2 regions of the Streptomyces sp. NPDC021093 genome follow, and region 2 is predicted to be linked to the other one. Evidence: riboswitches for the same ligand, from Rfam matches in the RefSeq annotation. Region 2 holds a riboswitch; the other holds the start of a gene.

Region 1 (14,724 bases), on a different contig from region 2:
GCAGATCGAGGCGCTCTCCACGGGCCTGGAACACTGGGCGTACGTCCTGGAGCGCGACCTCGCCACGACCGCCGACCTGCGCCACGGCCCCGGCACCGGCGCTTCCGGCGGCCTCGGAGCGGGCCTCGCCGCACTCGGCGCCCGGCTCCTGCCCCGCTTCGACGTACTCCTGGACCACCTCGACCTGGACGCCCGCCTCGCCCGCGCCGACCTGGTCATCACCGCCGAGGGTGCCCTCGACCACCAGACCCCGCGCGGCAAGGTGCCTGCCGAAGTGGCGCGCAGGTCACGGGAGTTGGGGCGTCCGGTCCTGGTCCTGGCGGGCACCATCGGCGAGGGCGCGCACGAGATCAGGGCGGTCGGCGCGGACGCGTACAGCGCGATCCTGCCCGCACCCGTGTCGCTGACCGAGGCCCTCGGCCGGGGCGGCGAGTTCCTCACCGACGCGACCGAGCGGGCCCTGCGGATGATCCAGCTGGGCGCGCGCACCGCCCGCCGACGAGAACGACTCCCTCAGACCGCCGGGACGCAACGCCCGTCCTCGGTGCGGTAGTTCCACTGCGCACCGTTCTCGACGAGCTCCTTGACCGCCCGTACGAAACGCTCCACGTGCTCGTCCGGCGTGCCCGCTCCGAAGCTGACCCGGATGGCGTTCAGGGAGCGCTCGCCCGGCTCGGCCTCCGGCGCGCCGCACTCGCCCGGGTCCTGCGGGTCGCTGCCGAGCAGCGTACGGACCAGCGGGTGGGCGCAGAACAGGCCGTCCCGCACGCCGATCCCGTACTCGGCGGAGAGCGCGGCGGCGAAGTGCGAGCTGTTCCAGCCGTCCACCACGAACGAGATGACGCCGACCCGGGGCGCGTCGTCGCCGAACAGCGACAGCACCTTCACCGCACCGACCTCGGCGAGCCCCTCGCGCACCTTGCGCACCAGCGCCTGCTCGCGCTCGACCAGCGAGTCGAACCCGGCCTCGGTGAGCGCCTTGCAGGCGGAGGCGATCGAGTAGACGCCGATGACGTTCGGCGAACCGGCCTCGTGGCGAGCGGCGGTGGTGTGCCACTCGACGTCCACGCCGCCGTCCGTACGCCGTGCGACCTTCTTCGACGCCCCGCCGCCTGCCAGGTACGGCTCGGCCGCCTGCAGCCAGTCGGCCCGGCCCGCGAGGACTCCTGAGCCGAACGGCGCGTACAGCTTGTGCCCGGAGAAGGCGACCCAGTCGACGTCCAACTCCCTTACGGAGACCGGGTGGTGGGGCGCCAGCTGCGCCGCGTCGAGCACGATCCGCGCACCGTGGGCGTGGGCGGCCGCCGCCAGCTCCTTCACCGGCCAGATCTCACCGGTGACGTTCGACGCGCCCGTCACGCAGACCAGCGCCGGGCCAGTGGGGCCTCCCCTGCTCGAACGAAGCTGAGAGCTTGGGGAAGGGTCGCGGTCGGCGAGTGCCCGCTCCAGCGTCTCGACGGCCTGCGCCGGGGTCCGCGGCGCGTTCAGGTACGTCACCTTGGCGTCCTGCCAGGGCAGCAGCGACGCGTGGTGCTCGGTCTCGAAGACGAACACCTGGCAGTCGGCGGGCAGTACGGCCGACAGCAGGTTCAGCGAGTCGGTCGTCGAACGGGTGAAGACCACCTGGTCGCCGTCGCGGCAGTCGAGGAACTCGGCGACCGTCGCCCGGCTGTTCTCGAAGAGGTCCGTGGAGAGCTGCGACAGGTACCCGGCACCGCGGTGCACACTGCCGTAGTACGGGGCGTACGCGGCGACGTCGTCCCACACCCGCTGCAGGGCCGGCGCGCTGGCGGCGTAGTCGAGGGCCGCGTAGCCGACCTCGCCGCCGGTGACGAGCGGCACGGCCACGTCCCGGCCGAGGACGGGCAGCGGCGCGGCGCAGCAGGGGTCGGCGGACTCGGCGACGGAAGCGGCAGTGCCGGAGACGGCGGTGGCGGAAGCGGTGGTGGCGCTGGCGACGGGCGATGCGGGCATGACGAAACTCCTGGGCAGGACAAGGCGGAATGGCTTCAGAAGGCCCGCGGGTACGACGGCTCAACGGCCGTGCACCGTACGGGAGTTGCCTCAACGCGCGGCCGTCGCAGACGACGGCCGTACGGAGGTGAAGGTGGAACGGGGCCGAAGGCCCTATCGCATTCGCTTGCTCACGAGACTGCTCCCTTGAGGACCAGGACCCCAGGGGCGCGCCACTCCGAAAAGAGTGCGCAGGGGTCCGCGCTTGCCGTAGACCTCGCTGCCTACGACCTGGTCTTCACCCGGGGCACCCCGCCACGGACGGAGGGTTGCCGGACAGCGGGCCGGGGCCGTAGTCGCTGTCACTCATGACCTGTGCAGCATCCTGCCACACGATCAACAACGCGCAAGAGCGCAGTCCGAATTCTGGACTGCGCTCTGCGTCACACCCACGTGCCTGCCGGGCACACACACGCGTACCCGCCGGACACACACACGCGTATCCGCCGGACACATACGCGCGCGTACCCGGCCGGAGGTGTCAGGCGTTGCTGGCCGCCACCCACCGCTCCAGCGCCCGCTGCGCGCCCCCGGAGTCGAGGGACTCGCGGGCCCGCTCGATGCCGGCCGCGATCTCCTCGTTCAGCGAGCCGCCGCCCGGGTTCAGGGCGACCAGCGCCGCCGCCGTGTTGAGCAGCACCGCGTCCCGCACCGGGCCCTTCTCCCCCGCCAGGAGCCTGCGCGCGACGTCCGCGTTGTACGAGGCGTCCGCACCGCGCAGCGCCTCCACGGGGACGAGCTCCAGGCCCACGTCGCGCGGGTCGAAGGCCTGCTCCCGGACGGTCCCGTCCCGGACGATCCAGACCCGCGAGGTCGCGGTGGTGGTCAGCTCGTCGAGGCCGTCGTCGCCGCGGAAGACGAGCGCGGAGTTCCCCCGCTCGGCGAGCACGCCGGCCACGATCGGGGCCATCCGGGCGTCGGCCACGCCGACCGCCTGGGCGCGCACCTGGGCCGGGTTGGTGAGCGGGCCCAGGATGTTGAAGGTGGTCTGCGCGCCGAGCTCCTTGCGGGCCTTGGCCGCGTACCGCAGCGCGGGGTGGAACTTCACGGCGAAGCAGAAGGTGATGCCCGCCTCCTCGGCGACCTCCACCACCCGGCGCGGCGTCAGGTCCAGATTGACGCCGAGCTTCTCCAGCACGTCGGAGGAGCCGCTCGCCGACGACGAGGCCCGGTTGCCGTGCTTGACGACCTTGGCGCCCGTGCCGGCGATGACGACGGCCGACATGGTGGAGATGTTGACGGTCTTGGCGAGGTCGCCGCCCGTGCCGACGATGTCGACGCTGGGGCCCGGCACCTCGATGGTGCGGGCGTGCGTGTACATCGCCCGTACCAGTCCGGTGACTTCCTCGACCGTCTCGCCCTTGGCGCGCAGCGCGACCGCGAATCCGGCGATCTGCGCGTCGGTGGCCTCGCCGGTCATGATGCGGTCCATCGCCCAGGCCGTGTCGTCCACACCGAGGTTCTCGCCGCGCAGCAGGAGGTTCAGGATGCCCGGCCAGCTGCGGGCCGCCACGCTGTCGCCGCCAACTGGGGTCACAACGTTCATGGTCCGCTCCAGGAGTCCATGTGCCACTGAGGGCAGCCGGTAAGGGATGGGAACACCCTATCCAGCCCCGCGGACGGCGAAGAGCCCCGTCCGGGGTACGGACGGGGCTCTTGCCGTGGCGAACAGTACGGTTCGGTCAGAACCGGTTCAGGTGATCAGTGGTGGCCGTGGCCGCTGGTGATCTCCTTGTACTCCTCGGCGGTGGGCTTGGCGATCTGGTTGCCCTCGCCGTACATGCCCTTGCTGAGCTTGGCGCGCAGCTTCTGGGTGGCGCCCACCTTGCGCTCGACGCCGTTCTCGTCCACCTCGGGACCGATCTCGGCCGGCGCGTACTGCTCGTGCGCCGTGAGCGTGTGCAGCTGGTTCTGGTTGAGGGGCTCGTGCACCTCGATGAACTCGCCGTGCGGCAGCCGCTTGATGATGCCGGATTCACGCCCGTGCAGCACCTTCTCGGCGTCCCTGCGCTGGAGACCCAGGCAGATCCGCTTGGTGATGATGAACGCGAGGACCGGACCGACGAAGAAGCCGATGCGCACGAACCAGCTGATCGAGTTGAGCGACAGGTGGAAGTGCGTGGCCCACAGGTCGTTTCCACCGCCGACGAGGCCGATGAAGTACACCGTGATCCAGGCGACGCCGAACCCGGTGCGGGTCGGGCTGTTGCGCGGACGCTGCGCGATGTGGTGCTCGCGCTTGTCCCCGGTGACCCAGGACTCCAGGAACGGCCACACCGCGATGGCGGCGAGGATCAGACCGAAGAGCGTCAGCGGGATGAACACGCCCAGGACCAGTGTGTGGCCCCAGAGGTTGATCTCCCAGCCCGGCATGACACGCACCAGACCCTCGGCGAAGCCCATGTACCAGTCGGGCTGGGCGCCGGTGGACACCTGGTCCGGACGGTACGGGCCGAGCGCCCAGACCGGGTTGATCGTGAACGCCGCCGCGATGACCGCGATGACGCCGAAGACCAGGAAGAAGAAGCCTCCGGCCTTGGCCATGTAGACCGGCAGCAGCGGCATGCCGACGACGTTCTTGTTCGTCCGGCCGGGGCCCGCGAACTGGGTGTGCTTGTGGTAGAAGACCAGGATCAGGTGAGCCACCATCAGGCCGAGCATGATGCCCGGCAACAACAGGATGTGGACCGAGTAGAACCTGGCGACCATGTCGTGGCCAGGGAACTCTCCGCCGAACAGGAACATCGAGATGTACGTGCCGACGACCGGCACGGACAGGATCGCGCCCTGCGTGAAGCGGACACCGGTGCCCGACAGCAGGTCGTCCGGGAGCGAGTAACCGGTGAAGCCGGTGAACATGCCCAGGACGAACAGCAGGAAGCCGAACAGCCAGTTGACCTCGCGCGGCTTGCGGAAGGCACCCGTGAAGAAGACGCGCATCATGTGCACGAACATCGCCGCGAGGAAGATCAGCGCGCCCCAGTGGTGGATCTGCCGGATCAGCAGACCGCCACGGACGTCGAAGCTGATGTCCAGCGTCGACGCGTAGGCCTCCGTCATGCGGATGCCGTGCATCGGGGCGTACGACCCGTGGTACACGATCTCGTTCATGGACGGGTGGAAGAACAGCGTCAGATACACACCCGTGAGGATGATGATGATGAAGCTGTACATGCAGATCTCGCCGAGCATGAAGGACCAGTGGTCCGGGAAGATCTTGCGCATGTTGGACTTGGCGAGGGAGTAGATCCCCAGCCGTCCGTCCGCCCAGTCGGCGACCCGCTCACCGGCGGGCGCCTTCTGCTGCGGCTTGGCATCGGTTGTCGTCGCAGTACTCATCCGCGCTCCCAGAACGAAGGACCGACGGGCTCTTCGAAGTCGCCCAGCGCTTCGAGGTAACCCTCGTCATTCACGCCGATCCGCAGCTGCGGCAGGGCGTGACCGGCCGGGCCGAAGATGACACGGGCGCCGTCGGAGAGGTCGAAGGTGGACTGGTGGCACGGGCAGAGCACGTGGTGCGTCTGCTGCTCGTACAGGCTGATCGGGCAACCCACGTGGGTGCAGATCTTCGAGTACGCGACGATGCCCTCGTGCGCCCACTCGCGCTGCTGCTTGTCCTTGATCTCGTCCGGCTGGATGCGGACGATCATCAGGGCGGCCTTGGCGATCTCGGTGTTGAACTCGTGGTCGCTCTCCTTCAGGCCTTCCGGCATGGCGAAGGTGAGCGAACCCACGACGACGTCCTCGGCGCGCAGCGGCTCCATCGTGTTCTGGTTGATGAGCAGCTTGCCCTTCGCCCAGAGCGTCTCGCGGAGCTTCTTCTCCGGCAGCGGACCGAGGTCGCGCAGCAGGACGACGCCGGACAGCGGCACCAGGGCCAGTGCGCCGAACATCGTGGTGCGGATCAGCTTGCGACGGCCGATCGCGGACTCCTGGGCGCCGGCCTTGAAGTCGGCCATGACCTTGGCCTTGACCTCGGGCTCGGCCGCGATCGGGTGGCGCTCGTCGGCCACCTCGACGTCGGACATCAGGGTGCGGGCCCAGTGGACCGCGCCCGCGCCGATGCAGAAGAGTGCGATGCCGAGCGTCAGGCCGAGCGAGAGGTTCAGCGCGCTCACGTGGCCCAGCGGCCAGACGTACACGATCTTGTCGATCGGGAACGCCACGAAGGAGGCGATGAAGGCCACCGTGGCCAGCATGGACAGCGTGAACAGGAACGCGACCACACGCTCGGACCGCTTGGCCGCGCGCTCGTCGATGTCCTGGATACGCGGCTTGTGCGCGGGCAGGCCCGGGTCCGCGAACGGATCGTCCTGGCGCGCTACCTCACCGTGCGCGTCGCCCTGCTCAGCAGGCAGGGCCTCTTCTGGATTCTCTTGGCTACTCATGACTTCTTGGCCTTAGCGGTGTGGGCCGCGACCCAGACGGCAACTGCGATGAGCGCACCCAGACCGAAGATCCAGGCGAACAGACCCTCACTGACCGGGCCGAGATTGCCCAGTCCGAAGCCGCCGGGGCTCGGGGTCTCTTCGCCGTTCACGGCCTTGACGTACGCGATGATGTCCTTCTTCTCCTTCTCCGGCATGGTGCTGTCCGGGAAGGAGGGCATGTTCTGCGGGCCGGTCTGCATGGCCTCGTAGAGGTGCTTCGGCGAGACGTCCGTCAGAGGCGGAGCGAACTTGCCGTGCGTCAGGGCGCCACCCTCACCAGTGAAGTTGTGGCACTGCGCGCAGTTGGTGCGGAACAGTTCGCCACCCTTGCCGACGTCTGCGCCGTCGGGGTTGGTCTGGCTTTCGGTCGGCGTGATCGGGCCGGCGCCGAGGGAGGCCACGTACGCGGCGAGCTGATCGATCTGCGCCTGCGTGTAGATGACCTTCTTCTTCGGCACCTGCGCGCCGGGCTGCTGCGCCGGCATGCGGCCGGTGCCGACCTGGAAGTCCACAGCGGCGGAGCCCACGCCCACGAGGGAGGGACCGTCGGTGGTGCCCTGACCGCCGGTTCCGTGGCAGCTTGCGCAGCCAACGGCGTAGAGCTTCTTGCCCTCCTCAATGGCGAGGGACTGGGAGGTGTCGTCGGCCTGCGCCTTGCCCGCGGGCGCAAGCGCGGCGTACAGCCCCCCAGTGGCCGCCAGCGCGAGGAGTAGGACGACGACCGCCGCCAGCGGATGGCGTCGTCGTGCGGAGAGCTTTTTCACGGATTACCCCGGTGTCAGGATCTTCTGCGTCGATGCGGGAAGTGTTTCGGGCCCGGGCCCAGCTTGGTGCGCCCGGATTACTTGATCATGTAGATCGTGGCGAACAGGCCGATCCAGACGACATCGACGAAGTGCCAGTAATAGGACACGACGATGGCGGCTGTCGCCTGCTCGTGGGTGAACCTCTTGGCGGCGTACGTCCGGCCGAGGACCAGCAGGAAGGCGATGAGACCGCCTGTCACGTGCAGTCCGTGGAAGCCGGTCGTCAGGTAGAACACCGAGCCGTAAGCGTCCGACGAGAGCGAGAGGCCCTCGTGCTTGACCAGCTCGGTGTACTCGTACACCTGGCCGCCGATGAAGATCGCACCCATCACGAACGTGATGATGAACCACGTCCTGAGCTTCTTCACATCGCCCCGCTCGGCGGCAAAGACGCCGAGCTGACAGGTGAGGGAGGAGAGCACCAGGATCGAGGTATTGGTCAGCGAGAACGGAAAGTTCAAGGCCGAGGCCTTTTCCGCCCAGAACTCGGGACCCGTCACCGATCGCAGGGTGAAGTACATCGCGAAGAGGGCCGCGAAGAACATCAGCTCGGAACTCAACCAGATGATGGTTCCGACGCTGGTGAGGTTCGGCCGATTGACCGACGGGTGCGCGTGCCCGGTATCTACTGTCGTTGCTGTCGCCACGACCGACATTATGTCGGTCGCTTATCCCGCCCTCACCCCGGGGGGTGCCGTTCGGAGTGTCAAGAGGGTGTGTCCTGCCCGAACGGCCCATCGAAGGACCGTACGAACCGGTGTGGACGAGGGGTGCGACGGAGTAGCATCCGCGCATCGGAACCGGCCCGGCCGGCCGCCTGTAGAGCCCTGAAAACCCCGAAATCCCCGAGATCACAGCGCAGATCACCGCGCAACCGGACGTCACGGAGGAACCATGCAGCAGCCGACCGCAACGGTGCTGGTCTACAGCGACGACGCCAACACCCGCGAGCAGGTGCGCCTCGCGGCCGGTCGCAGGCCGGCCGCCGACGTACCGCCGGTCGAGTTCCTGGAGTGCGCCACGCTGCCGGCCGTCCTGAAGGCGCTGGAGGCGGGCGGCATCGACGTGTGCGTGCTGGACGGCGAGTCCGTCCCGGCCGGCGGCATGGGCGTCTGCCGGCAGATCAAGGACGAGGTCTTCGACTGCCCGCCCGTACTGCTCCTGATGGGGCGTCCGCAGGACGCCTGGCTGGCCACCTGGAGCCGTGCGGAGGCGGCGGTGACGCTCCCCGTCGAGCCGGTCGGGTTCGCCGCCGCCCTGGCGGGCCTGCTGCGCGACCGCCTCGCGGGCACCGCCAAGCCGGTCAGGGCCTGACCGGTCGGTGCCTGAACTGCGCCCGCAGCGGCCCTGACCGCGCCCACAGGGGCCCGAACTCCCGCCGTACGGCCCCGAGGTCACCCGCCGTCTCCCCGCTCCCCCCTGGCCCCGCTCAGACCTGCGGGCGCAGGCGGGGGGCGTAGACGCGGTCGCGCTGCTCCTCGGTGGAGGCGAGCAGGGCGCTGCCCTTGCGCCACTTCTTCCAGGGGATGTTCCAGTCCCCGAAGCCGTTGCCGAAGGGGTCCATCTCCTCGCCCCAGCTGCCGACGACCTTGACGATGTCGCCCTCGGTGACGGTCTCGTAGAACCAGGCGGCGTTGCCGGTGGACATGCCCGTGCAGCCGTGGCTGACGTTGGCGTAGCCCTGGGAGCCGACGGACCAGGGCGCGGCGTGCACGTACTCGCCGCTCCAGGTGACCCGGGTCGCGTAGTAGACCGGCAGGTCGTAGGAGTCGCTGGTGCCGGTCGGGATCCCGATGCTGGTGCCGCGCATCCGTACGAAGTACTCCTTGCCCAGTACGACCTTGACGCCGTTGCGGGTGGAGTAGCCGGGCTTGCCCGTGGTCACCGGAATGGTGTTGATCACTTCGCCGTTGCGCTTGACCGTCATGTAGTGCGACGAGGCGTCGGTGACGGCCTCGATCCTGTCGCCGATGTTGATCCGCAGGGGCGCCGACGCGGCCCCGTACAGGTCCTTGGCGACCTTGATGCCCTCCAGGTTGCTGTACGCCCTGACGGTGGCCCTGACGGGCCAGTAGGAACGCGGGCGGTAGTGCAGGAGGTTGTCCTCCACCCAGTACCAGGCGCCCTCGACCGCGGGCTTCGAGTCGACCTTGAGGGCGCGCTCGACGACCGCCCTGGCGCGCGGGTCCTTGACCTTCTCGCTGAGTTCGGCGGTGAGGGGCTGTCCGACGCCGTACTTGCCCGCGTCGGGGCCGAAGGTGACCTTCAGCTTCTTCTTGCCGGGGGCGGTCTGGAAGCTGAGCCTGCGCACGCCGGGGGCGCCCTCCAGGTCCTCGGTGCTGACCCGGACCGTGTACTGGGCCCCTGCGGCCAGCGGAGCGGTGGAGTGCCAGCGGGACCCGTCGGCGGAGAGTTCGCCCGCCACCTGGCGTCCTGCGGCGTCCGCGGCGGTGACGTCGGTGATCCGGCCCTCGTTGCCGGTCGCCGTCACCTCAAGAGGCTTCTCCGGGTCGGCGTCGGTACTGCCCGGCGTCCCGTTGAAGGAGATCTGCCGCGCCGCGTCGTACGGCGTCGAGGAGAGCGGACTGCCCTGGGGTTCGCCGCATGCGGTCAGCCCCGCCCCGAGGGAGGCGATCAGCAGGGTGCAGCTCAGGACCGTCCGGGTGCGGGGTGCGTGGCTCATGATCACACGATATGAATCATCGTCAGTTCGGGCGCGTTGGCAGGCCCCAAGTGACTGCAAACGAATGAGGGGCCCGTACACCTGGACGTATCCAGGTGTACGGGCCCCTCGAAGAGGTACCGCCGGAAGGGCGGCCTCCGCCGTGCCTTACTGCGTGCGGTTCTCACCGCGGTAGAACTCGAAGACCCAGCCGAACAGCCCGATCAGGATCAGCGGCAGCGAGAAGAACAGCAGCCACCAGCCGATCGCGATCGCCAGGAAGGCGAACGCGCCGCCGATGCCCAGCGCGAGCGGCTGCCAGCTGTGCGGGGCGAAGAAGCCCAGCTCGCCGGCCTCGTCCGCGACGTCGGCCTGCTTGTTGTCCTGGGCCATGGCGTCGGCCCGCTTGGCCGTGAAGGCCAGGTAGAAGCCGATCATCAGGCTCAGCCCGAAGGCCAGGACGAGCGCCGTGGTGCCCGCGGGCTCCTTCGACCACACGCCGTACACGCCGGCCATGATCAGGATGAAAACGCTCAGCCAGATGAACAGCCAGCCTTGAATCTTCACTTGCCCGTCTCCTTCGCGCTGAGGGCGAGCGACTCGATGCCGTTGTCCCGGTGGTTCTCCAGCTGGTCGATCGCGGAGATCTCCGGGTGGTGCAGGTCGAACGCCGGGGATTCCGACCGGATGCGCGGCAGCGTGAGGAAGTTGTGCCGCGGCGGCGGGCAGGAGGTGGCCCACTCAAGAGAGCGGCCGTAGCCCCAGGGGTCGTCGACCTCGATCTTCTTGCCGTACTTCGCGGTCTTCCACACGTTGTAGAAGAACGGGAGCATCGACAGACCCAGCAGGAAGGAGCTGATGGTCGAGATCGTGTTCAGCGCGGTGAAGCCGTCGGCGTCGAGGTAGTCCGCGTAACGACGCGCCATGCCCTCGGCCCCGAGCCAGTGCTGCACCAGGAACGTGCCGTGGAAGCCCACGAACAGCGTCCAGAAGGTGATCTTGCCGAGCCGCTCGTCCAGCATCTTGCCGGTGAACTTCGGCCACCAGAAGTGGAATCCGGAGAACATCGCGAAGACCACGGTGCCGAAGATGACGTAGTGGAAGTGCGCGACGACGAAGTACGAGTCGGAGACGTGGAAGTCCATCGGGGGCGAGGCCAGGATGACGCCGGTCAGACCACCGAAGGTGAAGGTGATCAGGAAGCCGACGGCCCAGAGCATCGGTGTCTCGAAGGACAGTGAGCCCTTCCACATCGTGCCGATCCAGTTGAAGAACTTCACACCTGTCGGCACTGCGATGAGGAACGTCATGAAGGAGAAGAACGGCAACAGCACGCCGCCCGTCACATACATGTGGTGGGCCCAGACGGTGACCGAAAGACCGGCGATCGCGATGGTCGCGGCGATCAGACCGATGTAGCCGAACATCGGCTTGCGGCTGAAGACCGGGATCACTTCGGAAATGATTCCGAAGAATGGCAGAGCAATGATGTACACCTCTGGATGGCCGAAGAACCAGAAGAGGTGTTGCCATAGAATCGCGCCGCCATTGGCCGCGTCGAAGATATGCGCACCGAATTTACGGTCCGCCTCCAGGGCGAACAGCGCGGCGGCCAGCACCGGGAAGGCGAGCAGGACCAGCACACCGGTCAGCAGCACGTTCCAGGTGAAGATCGGCATGCGGAACATCGTCATGCCGGGCGCGCGCATGCAGATGATCGTGGTGATGAAGTTGACCGAACCGAGGATCGTGCCGAAGCCGGAGAAGGCCAGACCCATGATCCACATATCGGCGCCGACACCCGGCGAGCGGACCGCGTCCGACAGCGGGGAGTAGGCGAACCAGCCGAAGTCGGCCGCACCCTGCGGGGTGAGGAAGCCGGCCACCGCGATGATCGAGCCGAAGAGGTACAGCCAGTACGCGAACATGTTCAGCCGCGGGAACGCCACGTCGGGCGCACCGATCTGCAGCGGCATGATCCAGTTGGCGAATCCGGCGAACAGCGGCGTCGCGAACATCAGCAGCATGATCGTGCCGTGCATCGTGAACGCCTGGTTGAACTGCTCGTTCGACATGATCTGCGTGCCGGGACGAGCGAGCTCGGCGCGCATGAAGAGCGCCATCAGTCCGCCGACGATGAAGAACACGAACGACGTGATGAGGTACATCGAGCCGATGGTCTTGTGGTCAGTGGTGGTGAGCCACTTGATCACAATGTTTCCCGGCTCCTTGCGCCGTACCGGCAGCTCGTTCTCGTACGAGTCGACTGCTGCCGCGGCACCCTTGGGTTCGTTGAGGATGCTCACAGTTTGTTCGTCTCCGCATTCCGGGCCGGGTCGGTCAGCTCAATGCCGGCCGGGATGTAGCCGGTCTGGCCCTTCTCCTTCAGGTCCTTGAGGTGCTGCTTGTACTCCTCAGGAGAGACGACCTTGACGTTGAAGAGCATCCGGGAGTGGTCCACGCCGCAGAGTTCCGCGCACTTGCCCATGAAGACGCCCTCCTTGTTGGGCGTCACCTCGAAGGCGTTGGTGTGGCCCGGGATGACGTCCTGCTTCATGAGGAACGGCACCACCCAGAAGGAGTGGATCGTCTCGCGCGAGGTGAGCACGAACCGGACCCGCTCGCCCTTGGGCAGCCACAGCGTGGGGCCGGGGTTGCCGGTGTCGGGGCTACGGGTGCCGGGGATGCCGTACTCGTAGACGCCGTCGGCGCCGTCCGGGAACTGCTTCGTGTACTTGTCCGGGATCGCGCCGAGTTCCTTGGGAACGCCGGTCTTCAGCTTGGTCTTGGGGTCGGTCTTCAGACCGGTGGACTTGTTGTCGTCCACGTCCTCGACGTAGTTGAAGCCCCAGCTCCACTGATAGCCGACCACATTGATCGTGTGGGTCGGCTTCTCGACGAGATGCAGGAGCTTCGATTCGTCACGGGCGGTGAAGTAGAACAGCACCGAGACGATGATGAGCGGGGCGACCGTGTACAACGCCTCGATGGGCATGTTGTAACGAGTCTGCGGAGGTACCTCGACCTTGGTGCGGCTGCGCCTGTGGAAGATGACACTCCACAGGATCAGGCCCCACACCAGCACGCCCGTGACGAGCGCTGCCGCCCACGAGCCCTGCCAGAGGGAGAGGATCCGCGGCGCCTCTTCCGTTACCGGGGTGGGCATCCCCAGACGGGGGAAGTCCTCCCATGTGTACGAGCAACCAGAGGCGGTCGCCAGGACCACGCCCGCGGTCAGCACCTGGAGCAGCTTCCGCCGCATCGGGCGCCGCGACGAGCGGTCGGAGCCGTTGGGACTCACGTAGCGCCTTCCCGAGAGTCTCGCCCGCGCGTGTAGTTGGCTGCGGCCGTCTTAACTCGGTCGGTCGCCGGCCCTGACGCGGGCAGGGGTTTGGATGTTTATGCGGACCAAACCCTACTGGACGCTATTTGGGGTCGCGCGGGGAGGGTGCCCAACGCGCCGCGCCCCACCCCGAAGGGGTGGTCCCGCCGCGGCCCACCGGTGCGCGGCGGACGGAACCCCTGCCTCCGCCCGGGATCTGACGACCCCTCCCCCGATGGCGGTACGGGGCCGGGCGCGGGCGGCGGCTAGCGTGGCCGGGTGCCCTACTTCGACGCCGCTTCCGCCGCCCCCCTGCACCCCGTTGCCCGCCAGGCGCTGCTTGCCTCGCTGGACGAGGGCTGGGCCGATCCGGCCCGCCTGTACCGGGAGGGGCGGCGGGCCGCCCTGCTCCTGGACGCCGCGCGGGAGGCCGCGGCCGAGGCCGTCGGGTGCCGCCCCGACGAGCTCGTTTTCACCCCTTCGGGAACGCACGCCGTGCACGCGGGAATTGCCGGAACCCTCGCGGCGCGTCGGCGTGTCGGCCGCCACCTGGTCACCTCCGCGGTCGAGCACTCGTCCGTACTCCATTCGGCGGCGGCCCATGTGGCGGACGGCGGGTCGGCGAGCGAGGTGAGGGTGGGGCGCGACGGGGCGGTCGACGTCGCCGATTTCGTGCGCGAGGTGGGCACGGACACGGCGCTGGCCTGTCTGCAGTCGGCCAACCACGAGGTCGGCACGGTCCAGCCGGTGGCGGAAGTCGCACAGCAGTGCCGGGAGGTGGGTGTGCCGCTGCTGGTGGACGCGGCGCAGTCGCTGGGGTGGGAGCAGGTCCGGGGGCCGTGGTCGCTGCTCACCGCGAGTGCGCACAAGTGGGGCGGTCCTGCCGGGGTCGGGCTGCTGGTGGTGCGCAAGGGGGTCAGGTACGCGCCGCAGGGGGTGGGCGACGAGCGGGAGGCCGGGCGCTCGCCCGGCTTCGTGAACCTGCCCGCGATCGTGGCCGCCGCGGCCTCGCTGCGGGCGGTGCGGGCGGAGGCCGCTGAGGAGGGCGAGCGGCTGCGGGGGCTGGTGGAGCGGATCCGGGTGCGGGTGCCGGAGCTGGTGGAGGACGTGGAGGTGGTGGGCGACGCGGTGCGGAGGCTGCCGCACCTGGTGACCTTCTCGTGCCTGTACGTGGACGGGGAGAGCCTGTTGCACGCGCTGGACGGGGCCGGGTTCTCGGTGTCGTCGGGGTCCTCCTGCACGAGCAGCACCCTGACGCCGAGCCATGTGCTGCGGGCGATGGGGGTGTTGTCGGAGGGGAACGTACGGGTCTCGCTGCCGTGGGGGACGGCGGCGTCGGACGTGGAGAAGTTCCTGGAGGTGCTGCCGGGGGCGGTGAGAGGGGTGCGGGAGTCGCTGGGGGTCTCGACCGTGGCCCCTGCCGTCAAGGGCTCGGCGACCCTCACCGTGGACGCGCTCGGCAAGCGGTGTCCGATCCCGGTGATCGAGCTG
Region 2 (14,724 bases):
GCGCTCGCGCAGGAAGTCGGCGTCCGCGCCGAGGCCGTGCACGCCGATCCGCTTGCCGTCGAGGGCCTCCTCGCCGAGGTGCTCCAGCGCGCACGCCGTGAACGCGTCCGCCCAGCGCCGGGTGAGGAAGGCCGCCCGGTCCGCGCCGAGGATGCCGTGCAGGAGCTGGCGGGCGATGTCGTCGGGGAGCAGCCGGAAGTAGTCGACCGGGGCCCACGGGGTGTGCGAGAAGTGGCCGATGCGCAGGTCGGGGCGGAGCGCGCGGAGCATCCCGGGGACGAGACAGAGGTGGTAGTCCTGCACGAGGACGGTGGCGCCCGGGGCCGCTGCCGTGGCCAGGGCTTCGGCGAAGGCCTTGTTGTACGTCTCGTAGGCCGCCCACTGGTGCCGGAACTCCGCGTCGAAGACGGGCTCCAGCGGGGTCTGGTAGAGCAGGTGGTGGACGAACCACAGGACCGAGTTCGCGATGCCGTTGTACGCGGCGGCGTGCGTGTCCGCGTCGATGTCGAGCATGCGGACGCCCGGCTCGCCGACTCCGCGGCGTACCGCCTCCCGGTCTCCTTCGCCGAGCGCCGAGCACACCCACAGCGCGTCCGCGTCCGGGCCGATCGCGGAGAGCCCGGAGACCAGACCGCCGCCGCCGCGCCTGGCGGTCAGAGCGCCGTCGTCGCCGAGGGAGTACGTCACCGGACCGCGGTTGGACGCGACGAGGACCCGGGCGGCGGCGGGCTGCGGAGGGTCGTACTGGGAAGCCATGTGCCGAAACCTAGCCGGTACGGGATCCCCTCAAACGTGCGTACGGGGCGGCGGGCCGGCCGCCGCCCCGTACGGCCTGCTCAGTGCCGGCGGCGCGCGAGGCCCATCAGCAGGGCCCCGGCCCCGCAGGACCCGAGCGCGAGCAGCGCCGGCGAACCGGCCCGGAAGCTCTCGGCCCCGGTGCGGGCGAGCGTGGCGCGGGACGCGCGGGACGACAGGGACCTCTGCGTCTGTGTCTGCGATCGGGTCTGCAGCTGCGGCTTGTGCGCTGCCGGGTGCCAGGTCGTCGGCTTGTTCGGCGGTGTCGGTCCCGGTGGGGCCGGCCGGGTCGGCGACGTGACGTCCACGTCGCCCGCGCCTCAGGCGGCGTGCCGCTCCGCGTACTCCTCGATCTCCCGCATCGGCGGGCGCTCCTCCGTGTCCACAGGGTGTGTACGGGGGACGAAGGCGGTGCCGACGCGCTCGAACTGGGTGAGTTCGGGGCGGATCAAATGGCCGCGGGAGAGCCTGAGTTGGGCCGTGCGGTAGATCGCGGCCGCCATCCGGCCCAGCGCCTGGCCGTCCTGGTGGCGGTGGATGCGGACGCCCACGTCGACCTGGGCGAGGGCGTCGAGTCCTACGGTGTGCAGCGAGTCGATGAGGAGGCCGAGCTCGACTCCGTACCCGACGGGGAAGGGGAGACGTTCGAGGAGCGAGCGACGGACCGCGTACTCGCCGCCCAACGGCTGTACGAATCCGGCCAGTTGGGGCCAGTGGAGATTGAGGAGGGGGCGGGCCATCAGCTCGGTGACCCGGCCGCCCTGGCCGGCCGCCCCGCCGAGCGGGCGGTCGTACGTCGCCTTCACGAACTGCACGTCCGGGTCGGTCAGCAGCGGGCCCACGATCCCCGACACGAACGACGCGTCGAAGTCCTTCAGGTCCGCGTCCACGAAGCAGACCACGTCACCGCCGGTCACCAGCAGTGACCGCCACAGCACCTCGCCCTTGCCGGGCAGCGCCGGGACGCGCGGCAGGATCGCGTCGCGGTGCACCACCCGGGCGCCCGCCTCGGCGGCCACCCGGGCGGTGGCGTCGCGGGACCCGGAATCGATCACCACCAGCTCGTCCACCAGGGGGACCTCGGGGCCCATCAGGTCCCGCCGGATGGTGGCGACGATCGCCCCGACCGTCGCCTCCTCGTTCAGGGCGGGCAGGACGACGCTGACGCTCTGGTTGCGGGCGGCCTTGGCGGCGAGCAGCCGTTCCAGCGGGCGGTCGGCAGCGGCCCAGGACCGCGTACTCAGCCAGCGCTCCACCTCTTCCAGCACGCCCGTCACTCCCGACTCTGTGATCTATCTCGCGGTCCGGACGTCTGGCACGCCCGTCCGGGGGTTCGGTTACAGTCTTGAACAACGCGGACGACCGTCGCATGTCGGGGTCTGTACGCACACAAACACCCGGGCCGTACACACGGCACCCGGAGTCATAGCGCTCATCCAGAGGGACAGAGGGAAACGGCCCGTTGAAGTCCCGGCAACCCCCCGACCGACCGCGAGGTCAGGTCCGGAAGGTGCCAATTCCGTCTCGTGGCGAAAGCCGTCACGGGGAAGATGAGGAAGGACCTCGCCATCATGGCTGTGCAGACCACCGCAGTGACATCCACCGAGAGCACCACCACCGCTGTTGACCTGGGCCCCGCCGCGGCGCTGTCCTGCCGCGAGTGCGGCGAGCGCTTCGAGCTCGGCCCGATCTTCGCCTGTCAGCTCTGCTTCGGTCCGCTCGAAGTCTCGTACGACCTCCCGACCGGCAGCCCCGAAGAGCTGAAGAAGCGCATCGAGGCAGGCCCCGAGAACATCTGGCGCTATGCCCCGCTCCTGCCCGTCCCCGCCGACGTGGCCACCAAGCCCAGCCTGAACCCCGGCTTCACGAAGCTGGTCAAGGCGGACAACCTGGCCCGTGAACTGGGCGTCACCGGCGGCCTGTTCGTCAAGGACGACTCCGGCAACCCGACGCACTCCTTCAAGGACCGCGTCGTCGCCATCGCCGTCGAGGCCGCCCGCGCCTTCGGCTTCACCACCCTCTCCTGCTCCTCCACCGGCAACCTGGCCGGTGCGGTGGGCGCCGCCGCGGCCCGCGCCGGCTTCCGCTCCTGCGTGTTCATCCCGCACGACCTGGAGCAGGGCAAGGTCGTCATGGCCGCCGTGTACGGGGGCGAGCTGGTCGGCATCGAGGGCAACTACGACGACGTGAACCGCTTCTGCTCCGAGCTCATCGGCGACCCGCTCGGCGAGGGCTGGGGCTTCGTCAACGTCAATCTGCGCCCGTACTACGGCGAGGGCTCCAAGACCCTCGCGTACGAGATCTGCGAGCAGCTCGGCTGGCGGCTGCCGGACCAGATCGTCATCCCGATCGCCTCGGGCTCGCAGCTCACGAAGATCGACAAGGGTCTCCAGGAGCTGATCAAGCTCGGTCTGGTCGAGGACAGGCCGTACAAGATCTTCGGCGCCCAGGCGGAGGGCTGCTCGCCGGTGTCGACGGCCTTCAAGGCCGGTCACGACGTCGTACGGCCGCAGAAGCCGAACACCATCGCCAAGTCCCTGGCCATCGGCAACCCGGCGGACGGCCCGTACGTCCTGGACATCGCCCGCCGTACGGGCGGCGCGGTCGAGGACGTGAACGACGAGCAGGTCGTCGACGCGATCAAGCTGCTGGCCCGCACCGAGGGCATCTTCGCGGAGACCGCGGGCGGCGTGACCGTCGGCGTCACGAAGAAGCTCATCGAGGCCGGTCTGCTCGACCCGACACTGACCACCGTCGTGCTCAACACGGGCGACGGCCTCAAGACGCTGGACGCGGTGGCCCCGACCACCGGCCCTTCCGCGACCATCCGCCCGAGCCTGGACGCGTTCCGCGACGCCGGCCTGGCCCGCTGACCATCTCGTCGAGTACGTACGCAACGGAAGGCTGAACACCATGAGCGTCAAGGTCCGCATCCCCACCATCCTCCGCACGTACACCGGCGGCGAGTCCGAGGTCGCCGCCGAGGGCGCCACCCTGGCCGAGGTCATCGCCGACCTGGAGAAGAACCACACGGGCATCGCCGCCCGCGTCCTGGACGACCAGGGCAAGCTGCGCCGCTTCGTGAACGTGTACGTGAACGACGACGACGTGCGCTTCGAGAGCGGCCTGGAGACGGCCACGCCGGACGGTGCGGGCGTCTCGATCATTCCGGCCGTCGCCGGCGGCTGAGCCTTCGGGGCGCTCTGCCCAAAGATCTCTGCCCAAAGATCTCTGCGTTAACGGAAGTTGCCCCCTCCGCTCACAAGCGGAGGGGGCAATTCTGCATGGTTGAAAGGGGTAGAGTAGGGGAAGGCCCGCTCTCCGCCTGTGCCCCGAGCATATGAGAACGAGAGAAGATGCGGCCCGCGCGTTCGAGCCTTTTGCCGCCGAAGCGCACACTATGTCCGGCCCGACTTGCCCCGGAATCAAGGCAGTTGACCGATCCGGCCGTTCAGGCGTACCCAGAATTCTCGTCCGATTGACCTGTTGCAGAGGGCAGTTGGGCGGATACATTCAGCCGCGGTCGACGCGCTTCGGCGCACACCTTCCGCGTTCCTGTCGGCGGGTGGGGTCTGACCCGGGGCCGCGAAGTGCGGTCCCGCGCAAGGGCCAGTAATAGGGGAGTTAGGCATGGCTCAGGGCACCGTCAAGTGGTTCAACGCGGAGAAGGGGTACGGCTTCATCGCGGTCGACGGTGGTGCGGATGTTTTCGTCCACTACAGCGCGATCCAGATGGACGGCTACCGCACCCTTGAAGAGGGTCAGCGAGTCGAATTCGAGATCTCGCAGGGCCAGAAGGGTCCGCAGGCGGACATGGTCAAGCTCGCCGTCTGAATCTCGGCGCGATCGGCCACCGACGCACTACTCAGCGACTCACGCACCAAGGGCTCGTATCCCCTCACAGGGGTACGGGCCCTTGCTGCGTCCGGCGTAGGACGTCCCGCATCCGGCGTACAGCGTGCTGCGCGCGCCAAGAACTGTGGTAGCCGCTTGCACTCGCAGGGGTCGAGTGCTAATCATTGGCGTTAGCACTCTCCCAGTGAGAGTGACAGAACTTGGACCAGGTTCGGTGAGGCCGAGCGGTGTCGGGGTAAGGAATCCCGGGCATTGCGAAGCCGTCCGTCGCGGGCATCGAACCCCCGGTCCGGAGAAATCCACCCCGTCCTGGGAGGACCACTTCACATGGCCAAGATCATCGCGTTCGACGAGGAGGCCCGGCGCGGCCTCGAGCGTGGCATGAACCAGCTCGCCGACGCCGTCAAGGTCACCCTTGGCCCCAAGGGCCGCAACGTCGTCCTTGAGAAGAAGTGGGGCGCCCCCACGATCACCAACGACGGTGTCTCCATCGCCAAGGAGATCGAGCTCGAAGACCCGTACGAGAAGATCGGCGCCGAGCTCGTCAAGGAGGTCGCGAAGAAGACGGACGACGTCGCCGGTGACGGTACGACCACCGCGACCGTCCTCGCGCAGGCGCTGGTCCGCGAGGGTCTGCGCAACGTCGCCGCGGGTGCCAACCCGATGGCCCTGAAGCGTGGCATCGAGAAGGCCGTCGAGGCCGTCTCCGCCGCCCTCCTGGAGCAGGCGAAGGATGTCGAGACCAAGGAGCAGATCGCTTCGACGGCCTCCATCTCCGCCGCCGACACTCAGATCGGCGAGCTCATCGCCGAGGCGATGGACAAGGTCGGCAAGGAAGGCGTCATCACGGTCGAGGAGTCGCAGACCTTCGGCCTGGAGCTTGAGCTCACCGAGGGCATGCGCTTCGACAAGGGCTACATCTCGGCGTACTTCGCGACCGACATGGAGCGCATGGAGTCGGCGCTGGACGACCCGTACATCCTGATCGTCAACAGCAAGATCGGCAACGTGAAGGACCTCCTTCCGCTGCTGGAGAAGGTCATGCAGTCCGGCAAGCCGCTGCTGATCATCGCCGAGGACGTCGAGGGCGAGGCGCTCTCCACCCTCGTCGTCAACAAGATCCGTGGCACGTTCAAGTCCGTCGCCGTCAAGGCCCCGGGCTTCGGCGACCGCCGCAAGGCCATGCTGAACGACATCGCCATCCTCACGGGCGGCACGGTCATCTCCGAGGAGGTCGGCCTCAAGCTGGAGAACGCCGGTCTCGACCTGCTCGGCCGCGCCCGCAAGGTCGTCATCACCAAGGACGAGACGACCATCGTCGACGGTGCCGGTGACAGCGAGCAGGTTGCCGGTCGCGTCAACCAGATCCGCGCCGAGATCGAGAACAGCGACTCGGACTACGACCGCGAGAAGCTCCAGGAGCGCCTGGCGAAGCTCGCGGGCGGCGTGGCCGTCATCAAGGCCGGTGCCGCGACGGAGGTTGAGCTCAAGGAGCGCAAGCACCGCATCGAGGACGCCGTTCGCAACGCGAAGGCCGCCGTCGAAGAGGGCATCGTCGCCGGTGGTGGCGTCGCCCTCCTCCAGGCCTCGGCCGTCTTCGAGAAGCTGGAGCTCACGGGCGACGAGGCGACCGGCGCCAACGCCGTGAAGCTCGCGCTGGAGGCCCCGCTCAAGCAGATCGCCGTCAACGGTGGTCTTGAGGGTGGCGTCGTCGTGGAGAAGGTCCGCAACCTGCCCATCGGTCACGGCCTGAACGCCGCCACCGGTGAGTACGTCGACATGATCGCCGAGGGCATCCTGGACCCGGCGAAGGTCACGCGCTCCGCCCTCCAGAACGCCGCGTCGATCGCCGCGCTGTTCCTCACCACCGAGGCCGTCATCGCCGACAAGCCCGAGAAGGCCGGCGCTGCCGCCCCGGGTGGCATGCCGGGCGGGGACATGGACTTCTAAGTCCTGCTCCCTCTGCATGACGCAGTAGGTACTGCTTGACGCAGTAGGTACGTCCACTGGGGCGGTACCCCTTCGGGGGTGCCGCCCCAGTGGCGTTTTACGGGTTTTACAGGTTTTGCGGGCGCGTTCGGATGTTTCAGTTGGATAAAGCGGACTATTCCTGCGCAAGCTGTGCCCCATGGCAAACCTGGACTCATACATCGTCGACATCAACGACGCTTTCTGGAGCTATCTGCTCATCCCGCTGGTGATCGGCGCCGGGCTCTATTTCACGGTCCGTTCGAGGGCCGTCCAGGTGCGGATGTTCCCCGAGATGATCCGGGTGCTCGGCGACAAGGCGCTGCCGGACGCGCAGGGCCGCAAGTCCGTCTCGTCGTTCGGTGCCTTCACCATCTCGGCGGCGGCGCGGGTCGGGACGGGGAACATCGCGGGCGTGGCCGCCGCGATCACGCTCGGCGGTCCTGGCGCGGTGTTCTGGATGTGGGTGATGGCGACGGTCGGTGCCGCGTCCGCGTTCGTGGAGTCGGCGCTGGCGCAGCTGTACAAGGTGCGCGACTACGACGGTACGTACCGGGGCGGGCCCGCCTACTACATGCAGCGCGGGCTCGGGAAGCGGTGGCTGGGCGTGCTGTTCGCGGTCACCATCACGGTGACCTTCGGGTTCGTGTTCAACGCGGTGCAGGCCAACACGATCGTCTCGGTCGTCGGCGGGTCCTTCGGCGGTGCGGCCTCCTGGCGGGAGCCGGTCATCGGGGTGGCGCTGGCGGTGCTGCTCGGTCTTGTGGTCTTCGGCGGCGTACGGCGCATCAGCAGCGTGACGCAGGTGCTGGTGCCGGTGATGGCGGTGCTGTACCTGTTCCTGGGCGTGGCCGTGGTCGTCCTCAACATCACTGATCTGCCGCGGGTGCTCGCGGACATCGTGGGCAGTGCCTTCGGCTTCCGGGAGGCCGCGGGCGGGGCGGTCGGCACCGCGATCCAGCAGGGCATCCGGCGCGGGATGTTCTCGAACGAGGCGGGACTGGGCTCGGCGCCCAACGCGGGCGCGGCGGCGGAGGTCTCGCACCCGGTCAAGCAGGGGCTGGTGCAGTCGCTGGGGGTCTTCTTCGACACGATCCTGATCTGCACCATGACCGCGTTCATTATCCTGACGACCAACCCGGAGCTGGCGGGGGCCAGGCAGGGCGCCGACCTCACGCAGAACGCGCTGACGTCGTCGCTGGGCGGCTGGGCCGGACACGTGCTGACGGTGGTCGTCTTCCTGCTCGCGTTCAGCTCGATGATGGGGAACTACTACTACGGGCAGTCCAACATCGAGTTCATCACCGGCGACGAGAAGAAGTGGGTGCTGCCCACCTACCGGGTGCTGGTGCTGGCGGTGGTGTTCCTCGGAGCGCTCGGGTCGGTGTCCATCGTGTGGAACCTCGCCGACATCTTCATGGGGTTCATGGCGCTGGTGAACATGGTGGCGATCATTCCGCTGTCGGGCATCGCGTTCCGGCTGCTTGAGGACTACCGGGCACAGCGCCGGATGGGGATCGACCCGGTGTTCGTACGGGACCGCTTGGAGGGGCTGCGGGACGTGGACTGCTGGGAGCGGTAGAGCCCCATAGGGGCGCGGGGCTCTGTTGGATGTGCGGCTCTGCCGCGTGGGCGCGACCAGCCACGACGCACCCGCACGTAACCATCAAAGGGGAGAGCGGTGCTCCCAAACAGGCGCACCGCTCTCGTTCGTACGGGTACGGGCTAGACCGCAACCGGCTCCTTGGGGGCGGCCGGGTCGGCAGCCGTGTCTGCGGCGGGCGTGTTCAGTTCCGCCAGCATCGTCTTCGTGAAGCCGAAGTAGTACGTGGCGGCGAAGCCGACGATGTAGCCGATGAGGAGGCCGCCCGCGTAGACGGCGATCGTCGTGCCGAGTCCGTGGTTACCCTGGAGGAGCGGGAAGAGGGCCCAGCCGGACGGGCCGATGGCCGTCGAGCCGACCTTGTCGCCGAGCATCGAGAAGAGCCCGACGAACGCGCCGCCCGCCGCGCCGCCGGCGCACGCCGTGATGAAGGGGCGGCCCAGCGGCAGCGAGACACCGTAGATGAGGGGCTCGCCGACGCCGAGGACGCCTGCCGGGAGGGCGGACTTGATGGTGTTGCGGATCGAGCGGTTGTTCTTGAGGCGGAGGAAGACGGCCGCCGCGCAGCCGACCTGGCCCGCGCCCGCCATCGCCAGGATCGGCAGGAGGACGGTGAAGCCCTGCTGCTCGATGAGGGTGGTGTGGATGGGGATGAGGGCCTGGTGCAGGCCGAGCATGACCAGGGGGAGGAAGAGGCCGCCGAGTACGAGGCCCGCGAAGGCGCCGGTGTTGTCGAGGAGCCAGTCCGCGCCCGTGCCGATGGCGGTGGAGATCTCACCGGCGACGAACATCAGGCCGAAGATGGTGACCAGCCCGGAGAGGAGGACGGTCAGGGTCGGGGTGACCAGGACGTCGAGGGATTCGGGGACCCAGCGACGGCACCACTTCTCGATGTAGACGGCGAGTACGGCCGCGCCGAGCGCGCCGAGCACACCGCCCTGGCCCGCGGCGAGGGTCTGGCCGAACGCGTCGATCTTCGCGACGCCGGGGAAGACGATGATCGCGGCGACGGCCCCGCCCAGGATGGGGGTGCCGCCGAACTCCTTCGCCGTGTTGAAGCCGACGAAGACCGCGATGAGCGCCATGAAGCCGGACGCGATGGCGGCGAGCGCCGGGGTGACGGTGGGGAGCCAACCCAGGTTGATCAGCAGGCCGTTGAGACCGGCGATGATGCCGCAGCCGATCAGGGCCGGGATCAGGGGTACGAAGATGTTGGCGATGCGGCGCAGGAACAGCTTGAACGGGGTGGCGTTCTTCGCCTTCCGGGCGGCCCGCATCGCCGCCCCCTCGGCGGCCAGCTCCTCGGCCGTCGTCGTGTGCGGGGCCTCGGACCTGCCCTCCTCGACGAGGGCCTCGAACTCCGGGGTGACCCGGGCGACCGTGCCGGGCCCGAGGACGATCTGGTACGTGTCGTCCTCGACCACGCCCATGACCGCGGGCAACGCCTTGAGCGCGTCGTCCTGGACGCGCGTACGGTCGCGCAGGCCCAGCCGGAGGCGGGTCATGCAGTGGACGACCGAAGTGACGTTGTCCGCGCCGCCGACGAGCGGAAGGATCGCGGCGGCGGTGGCGCGGTTCTTGTTCTCAGGGGTGTCGGTGCTCATGGTGCGTGGTGCCTTGCTGTGCGGGGGACGGTGTGCTGACGAAGCGTCAGGCGGTGTTCGTACAGACTGACTTGAGGGCCGCGCGGAGATGGCCGTGCGCTTCGTCGAGCAGGGCCGCGGCGGTGCTTTTGTCCACGTCTCCGAGGATGATCAGGATGGCGTTCTTGACCTCGCCGTCGGCGGCGGTGAGGGCGGCCTCGATCTCGGTGTCGTCGGCGCCGGTGGCGAGGGAGACGATGCGCCGGGAGCGGGCGCGCAGCTTCTCGTTGGAGGCGCGGACGTCCACCATCAGGTTCCCGTACGTCTTGCCGAGCCGGATCATGACGAGCGTCGAGATCATGTTGAGGACGAGCTTCTGGGCGGTCCCGGACTTCAACCGCGTTGACCCGGTGAGGAGTTCGGGTCCCACGACGACCTCGATGCCGTGCTCGGCGGCTGCGGCGAGGGCGCTGTCCGCGTTGCAGGAGAGGCCGACGGTGAGGGCGCCGAGAGTGCGGGCGTGCTCGACGGCGCCGATGGCGTACGGGGTGCGGCCGGAGGCGGAGATGCCGATGACGCTGTCGTCGGCCGTCAGCCCGAGCGTGTCGAGGTCATCGGCGGCCAGCTCCTTGCTGTCCTCGGCGCCCTCCACCGCCGTGACCATGGCGGAGGGGCCGCCCGCGATGAGGCCGACGACCTCGCCCGGGTCGGTGTTGAAGGTGGGCGGGCACTCGGAGGCGTCGAGCACGCCGAGGCGCCCGGCGGTCCCGGCGCCGGCGTAGACCAGCCGCCCGCCGCGCGCCATGCGCTCGGCGATCCCGTCGATGGCGGCGGCGATCTGCGGCAGCTGCGCGGCGACGGCCGCCGGAACGGTCGCGTCCTCGCTGTTCATCAGGGCGGCCAGCTCGGGGGTGGACAGCTGGTCGATCTCGGCGAGCTCGGGCCGGAACGCCTCGGTGGTGAGGGTGTCGAGCTGGGCGCGCAGCTCGCCGTAGGGGGAGCTGCCTTCGGTGTGGGTGTCGGTGGGGGTGCTGGTCATGGGGGAGGGGTCCTTATCGGGCGGTGCGGGGGTCGTGGCGGTGGGCGAGTGCCTCGTACGAGGCGGCGAGTGCGGGGCCCGCCGTGTCGTACGTACGCTGGGCAACTCCCACGAACAGGCAGTCCACGACGAGGAGTTGACTGGTCCGGCTCGACATGGCGGCCGGTCGCAGCTCGCTCTCGCGGGCGGTGGAGGTGGTGAGGACGTGGTCGGCGTACTGGGCGACGGGCCCGCCGGGGCGGCCGGTGACGGCCAGCGTCGTCGCGCCGTGCTCGAAGGCGACCCGCAGCGGCTCGATGGTGTCGCCGGTCGAACCGGAGTGGGTGATGGCGATGGCGACGTCACCGGCGCGCAGCAGTACGGCATTGGTCACGGCCAGGTGCGGGTCGCTGTGCGCGTGGGCGAAAAGACCGATCCTCAGGAGCTTCTGCGCGAGGTCCATGCCGACGAGGGCGGAGGCGCCTGCGCCGTAGATCTCGATGCGCCGGGCCTGTGCCAACGCGTTGACGGCGGCGCCGAGTTGGACCGTGTCCAGCCCTGCGGCGGTGTCGGCGAGGGTCTGCTGCTCGTCGTGCGCGAGCTTGGCGACGACGTCGGCGATCGGGTCGTCGACGGCGATGTCGGCGGTGACGGCGGGTGCGCGCCCGGACTGCTGGTGGGCGGCGAGACCGGCGAGGGCGAGGCGGAGGTCGCGGTAGCCGGGGTAGCCGAGGAGGCGCGAGGTCCGTACGACGGTGGCCTCGCTGGTCCCGGTCAGCTCGGCGAGCCCGGTGACGGTGAGCGCGGCACACCCGGCGGGATCGCTCGCCACGGCCTCGGCGACGCGCTGCATGGAGCGGGTCATGGAGGGGGCGAGGGTACGGACCTTGGCGGCGAGGGCGGCCGGGGCGGGAGGGGTGGCCTGCGCGGTGGCCTGTGCGGTGGCTCCGCCGTGGTCGCCGGATCCGCCGGGCCCCGTGGCCCCGGCGGATCCGGCAGGTCCTGCCGTGCCGGTGGAACTGGTGGAACGTGTGGAACTTTTCTTCAGTGGATCGCTCACATCTGAAAGATATTTTCAGGGCGGGGGTTCGTCAACGGTCCGGAGGTCCTGAGAGCGGTGGGACTTCGGTCACCTTTCACTCCGCGTTCCACTCCGCGCGACAATTGCCCCATGGACCCCCTCGAACAGTCCCTGCACACCGCGCGCGCCCTCGTCATGGCCGACCTCGCCGCCCGTGACGTCGCCGACGCGGACGTGGTGTCCCTCGTCGAGGACGCGGTGACCCACCGCCGCTGGTGGGTCGAGCAGTGGCCCGAGGGGGCCGCGTTCGTCGCGGGCCTGGTCGCCCAGGACGTACAGGACGCCCTCCTGGAGAAGTACGGCCGCTGGCCCCTGTGCCCCGTCTGTCACGACGGTGACCCGCACGCGCTGGAGGTCGAACCGGATCTCGGCCCCGATCCCCACTGGGTCTGCACCAAGGCCGTCGTCGCGGTCGCCCCGGTCGGAAGGCTGCCGTCCGCATGACGATCTACATAGACCCGCCGACCTGGCCCGGCCACGGCCGCCTCTGGTCCCACCTGGTCAGCGACGTGTCGTACGACGAACTCCACGCCTTCGCCGCCGGCATCGGCTGCCCGCCCCGCGCCTTCGAGCGCGACCACTACGACGTGCCGGAGGGGCGGTACACGGACGCCGTCGCGGCGGGCGCGGTGGAGATCGGCAGCAAGGAACTGGTGCGGCGGATCACGGCGGCGGGGCTGCGCAGGAGGAAGCACGGGTACGACGGCGAGTGACGCCGTGCTTGTCCGACGCCGAGCCTGTCCGACGCCGTGTCTGTCCGACGCCGTGTCTGTCCGACGCCGTGCCTGTCGGTGGACGCCTGTCGGTGATCGATGGGTGATCTGTCGGTGGGCGCTGGCACCTTGGCCGTATGCCATCACCCAGAACCTCCGGATCTTCCCGAGCCGCCACCCCGCCCTGGGACGTCCACCGGCTGCCGCGTGCCGACGGGAGCGTCTTCCTGGTCACCGGCGGCAACGCGGGCATCGGGTACTTCGTCGCGGAGCAGCTGTCCGCGACCGGAGCCACTGTCGTACTGGCCGGCCGGAATCCCGCGAAGGCCGAAGCCGCCCGGTCCTCGATCCGTTCGCACGTACCCGGCGCGCGGGTACTGGCCGTACGGCTGGACCTCGCCGACCTCGCCTCGCTCGGACCGGCGGTGCGGTCGCTGGAAGCGGACCTGGGGGTGGAGCGCCTCGACGCGGTGGTCCTCAACGCCGGGGTCGCGCTCGACGACCCGCCGCGCGAGGAGACAGCGGACGGCCACGAGTTCATGTTCGGCACGAACCACCTGGGGCACTTCGCGCTGACCGGGCGGCTGATGCCGCTGCTGTCGGCCGCACCGGCGGCCCGCATCGTGACCACGGGCAGCTTCGCGGCGAAGTCCGAGCGGCTCGACCTGGACGACCTGCAGTCCCGGCACGACTACCGGCCCAAGCGCACCTACGGACGCTCCAAGCTGGCCCAGATGTACTTCGGTCTGGAACTCGACCGACGGCTGCGGGCCGCCCGCAGCACGGTGGCGAGCGTGGTGGTCCATCCCGGCGGCGCACTGGACCCGCTCACCCCGTCCCGCCCGCCGGTCCACGTGCGGACCACCGGCGCGCGGCTTCGTGCGGCACCGGCCGCCCTCCTCGTCCAGGGCAAGCACGCCGGTGCCAGGCCCGCCGTCCGGGCGGTGCTCGACCCGGGCGTGCGCGGCGGACAGCTGTGGGGCCCGCGCGTCTTCGGCCTGCGCGGCAGGCCCCGGCGCGAACCGGTGTGGAACCACCTCGCCGACACCTCGGTCGCGGCACGGCTGTGGGACGCGAGCGAGGACCTGACCGGCACCGACTTCCGTACGGTCACCGGCTAGGCCCCGCCTGCCGCCTGCCGCCTGCTGCCTGCCGCCCTGCCGTCCGGTCAGCCGGCGTCCCTGCGGCACAGCGCGACGGCGCCCGCCCCCAGCGCCGCCGCCGTCCACAGCACCAGCACGCCGAGACCGCTCCACGGCCCGAGCACTCCCGGCTGCTGCACCACCTGGGCGATCCGGATGCCCGCCGAGTCCGGGAAGAACTCCGCGACCTTGCCGGTCGTGGACAGCGCGCCCAGGATCGGCGAGACCAGGAAGAAGAACGGCACCAGCAGGCCGAGCGAGAGCAGCGCGGAGCGCAGTGCGGTCGCGGCGCCCAGCGCGAACACCGCCAGCAGCGCCATGTACAGGCCCGCCCCTGCCACGGCCCGCAGCACCCCGGGCGCGCCGATCGAGCTGCCGTACGGGCCGAGGACGGCCTGGCCCAGGAAGAACGACGCGAACGCGGTCACCTCGCCCACCACCAGTGCGAGTCCGCCCACGACGGCCGCCTTGCAGCCGAGCAGCAGACCACGGCGCGGAACGGCCTGGAGCGAGGTGCCGAGTGCGCCGTTCGCGTACTCGCCGGACACCGCGAGCACCCCGAACACCACCATGGCCAGCTGGCCCAGCACCATTCCCGCGAAGCTGGTGAACACCGGGTCGGCGCCGGGGTCGTCCCCCGGCGCGATCCGGCCCGACGCGTGCCGGGAGAGCAGGGAGAAGCACCCGGCGAGTACGACCGTCACCGCGAAGGCGCCGAGCAGCGTCCAGGCGGTGGAGCGGACGGTACGGAGCTTGGTGAACTCCGCGAGCAGAACGGCGGGCACCTTGCGCCGGGCCACGGGGGTGAACCGGGCCTGCCGCTGGACCGGCACGGGTCTTGTCTCGACCGACATCGTTCAGGCTCCGTCCGTCGGGTACCGGCCGGTGAGGGCCCGGTACTCGCCATGGTTCGAGGTCATGCTCAAGTAGGCGTCCTCCAGGGACGCCCGGCGGGTGCGCAGCTCG

The links. Region 2 has a riboswitch for S-adenosylmethionine ahead of thrC (threonine synthase). Riboswitches for the same ligand answer to the same signal wherever they lie in the genome.
Region 1: linked by a shared signal. The riboswitch ahead of ACH4SP_RS16905 (aminotransferase class V-fold PLP-dependent enzyme) and the one ahead of thrC (threonine synthase) in region 2 are both predicted to bind S-adenosylmethionine.

What each region holds. Positions count from the first base shown of each region.
Region 1 covers NZ_JBIRQJ010000005.1:174,399-189,122, reverse strand. Annotated here, with positions in the region: gene ACH4SP_RS16910 (glycerate kinase) at 1-553, shown strand, start outside; gene ACH4SP_RS16905 (aminotransferase class V-fold PLP-dependent enzyme) at 514-1,974, opposite strand; SAM riboswitch class IV at 2,210-2,327, opposite strand; gene trpD (anthranilate phosphoribosyltransferase) at 2,495-3,559, opposite strand; gene ACH4SP_RS16895 (cytochrome bc complex cytochrome b subunit) at 3,715-5,352, opposite strand; gene ACH4SP_RS16890 (Rieske 2Fe-2S domain-containing protein) at 5,349-6,401, opposite strand; gene ACH4SP_RS16885 (c-type cytochrome) at 6,398-7,207, opposite strand; gene ACH4SP_RS16880 (heme-copper oxidase subunit III) at 7,285-7,905, opposite strand; gene ACH4SP_RS16875 (hypothetical protein) at 8,144-8,563, shown strand; gene ACH4SP_RS16870 (Ig-like domain-containing protein) at 8,679-9,932, opposite strand; gene ACH4SP_RS16865 (cytochrome c oxidase subunit 4) at 10,080-10,478, opposite strand; gene ctaD (cytochrome c oxidase subunit I) at 10,475-12,217, opposite strand; gene coxB (cytochrome c oxidase subunit II) at 12,214-13,212, opposite strand; gene ACH4SP_RS16850 (cysteine desulfurase/sulfurtransferase TusA family protein) at 13,513-14,724, shown strand, end outside.
Region 2 covers NZ_JBIRQJ010000019.1:28,307-43,030, reverse strand. Annotated here, with positions in the region: gene ACH4SP_RS40720 (trehalose-6-phosphate synthase) at 1-756, opposite strand, end outside; gene ACH4SP_RS40715 (hypothetical protein) at 837-1,103, opposite strand; gene ACH4SP_RS40710 (glucosyl-3-phosphoglycerate synthase) at 1,116-2,063, opposite strand; SAM riboswitch class I at 2,225-2,352, shown strand; gene thrC (threonine synthase) at 2,367-3,668, shown strand; gene ACH4SP_RS40700 (MoaD/ThiS family protein) at 3,709-3,984, shown strand; gene ACH4SP_RS40695 (cold-shock protein) at 4,426-4,629, shown strand; gene groL (chaperonin GroEL) at 4,978-6,600, shown strand; gene ACH4SP_RS40685 (alanine/glycine:cation symporter family protein) at 6,779-8,200, shown strand; gene ACH4SP_RS40680 (PTS transporter subunit EIIC) at 8,344-9,825, opposite strand; gene murQ (N-acetylmuramic acid 6-phosphate etherase) at 9,872-10,843, opposite strand; gene ACH4SP_RS40670 (MurR/RpiR family transcriptional regulator) at 10,857-11,882, opposite strand; gene ACH4SP_RS40665 (hypothetical protein) at 11,994-12,347, shown strand; gene ACH4SP_RS40660 (DUF4031 domain-containing protein) at 12,344-12,616, shown strand; gene ACH4SP_RS40655 (SDR family NAD(P)-dependent oxidoreductase) at 12,754-13,737, shown strand; gene ACH4SP_RS40650 (ABC transporter permease) at 13,785-14,612, opposite strand; gene ACH4SP_RS40645 (ATP-binding cassette domain-containing protein) at 14,616-14,724, opposite strand, start outside.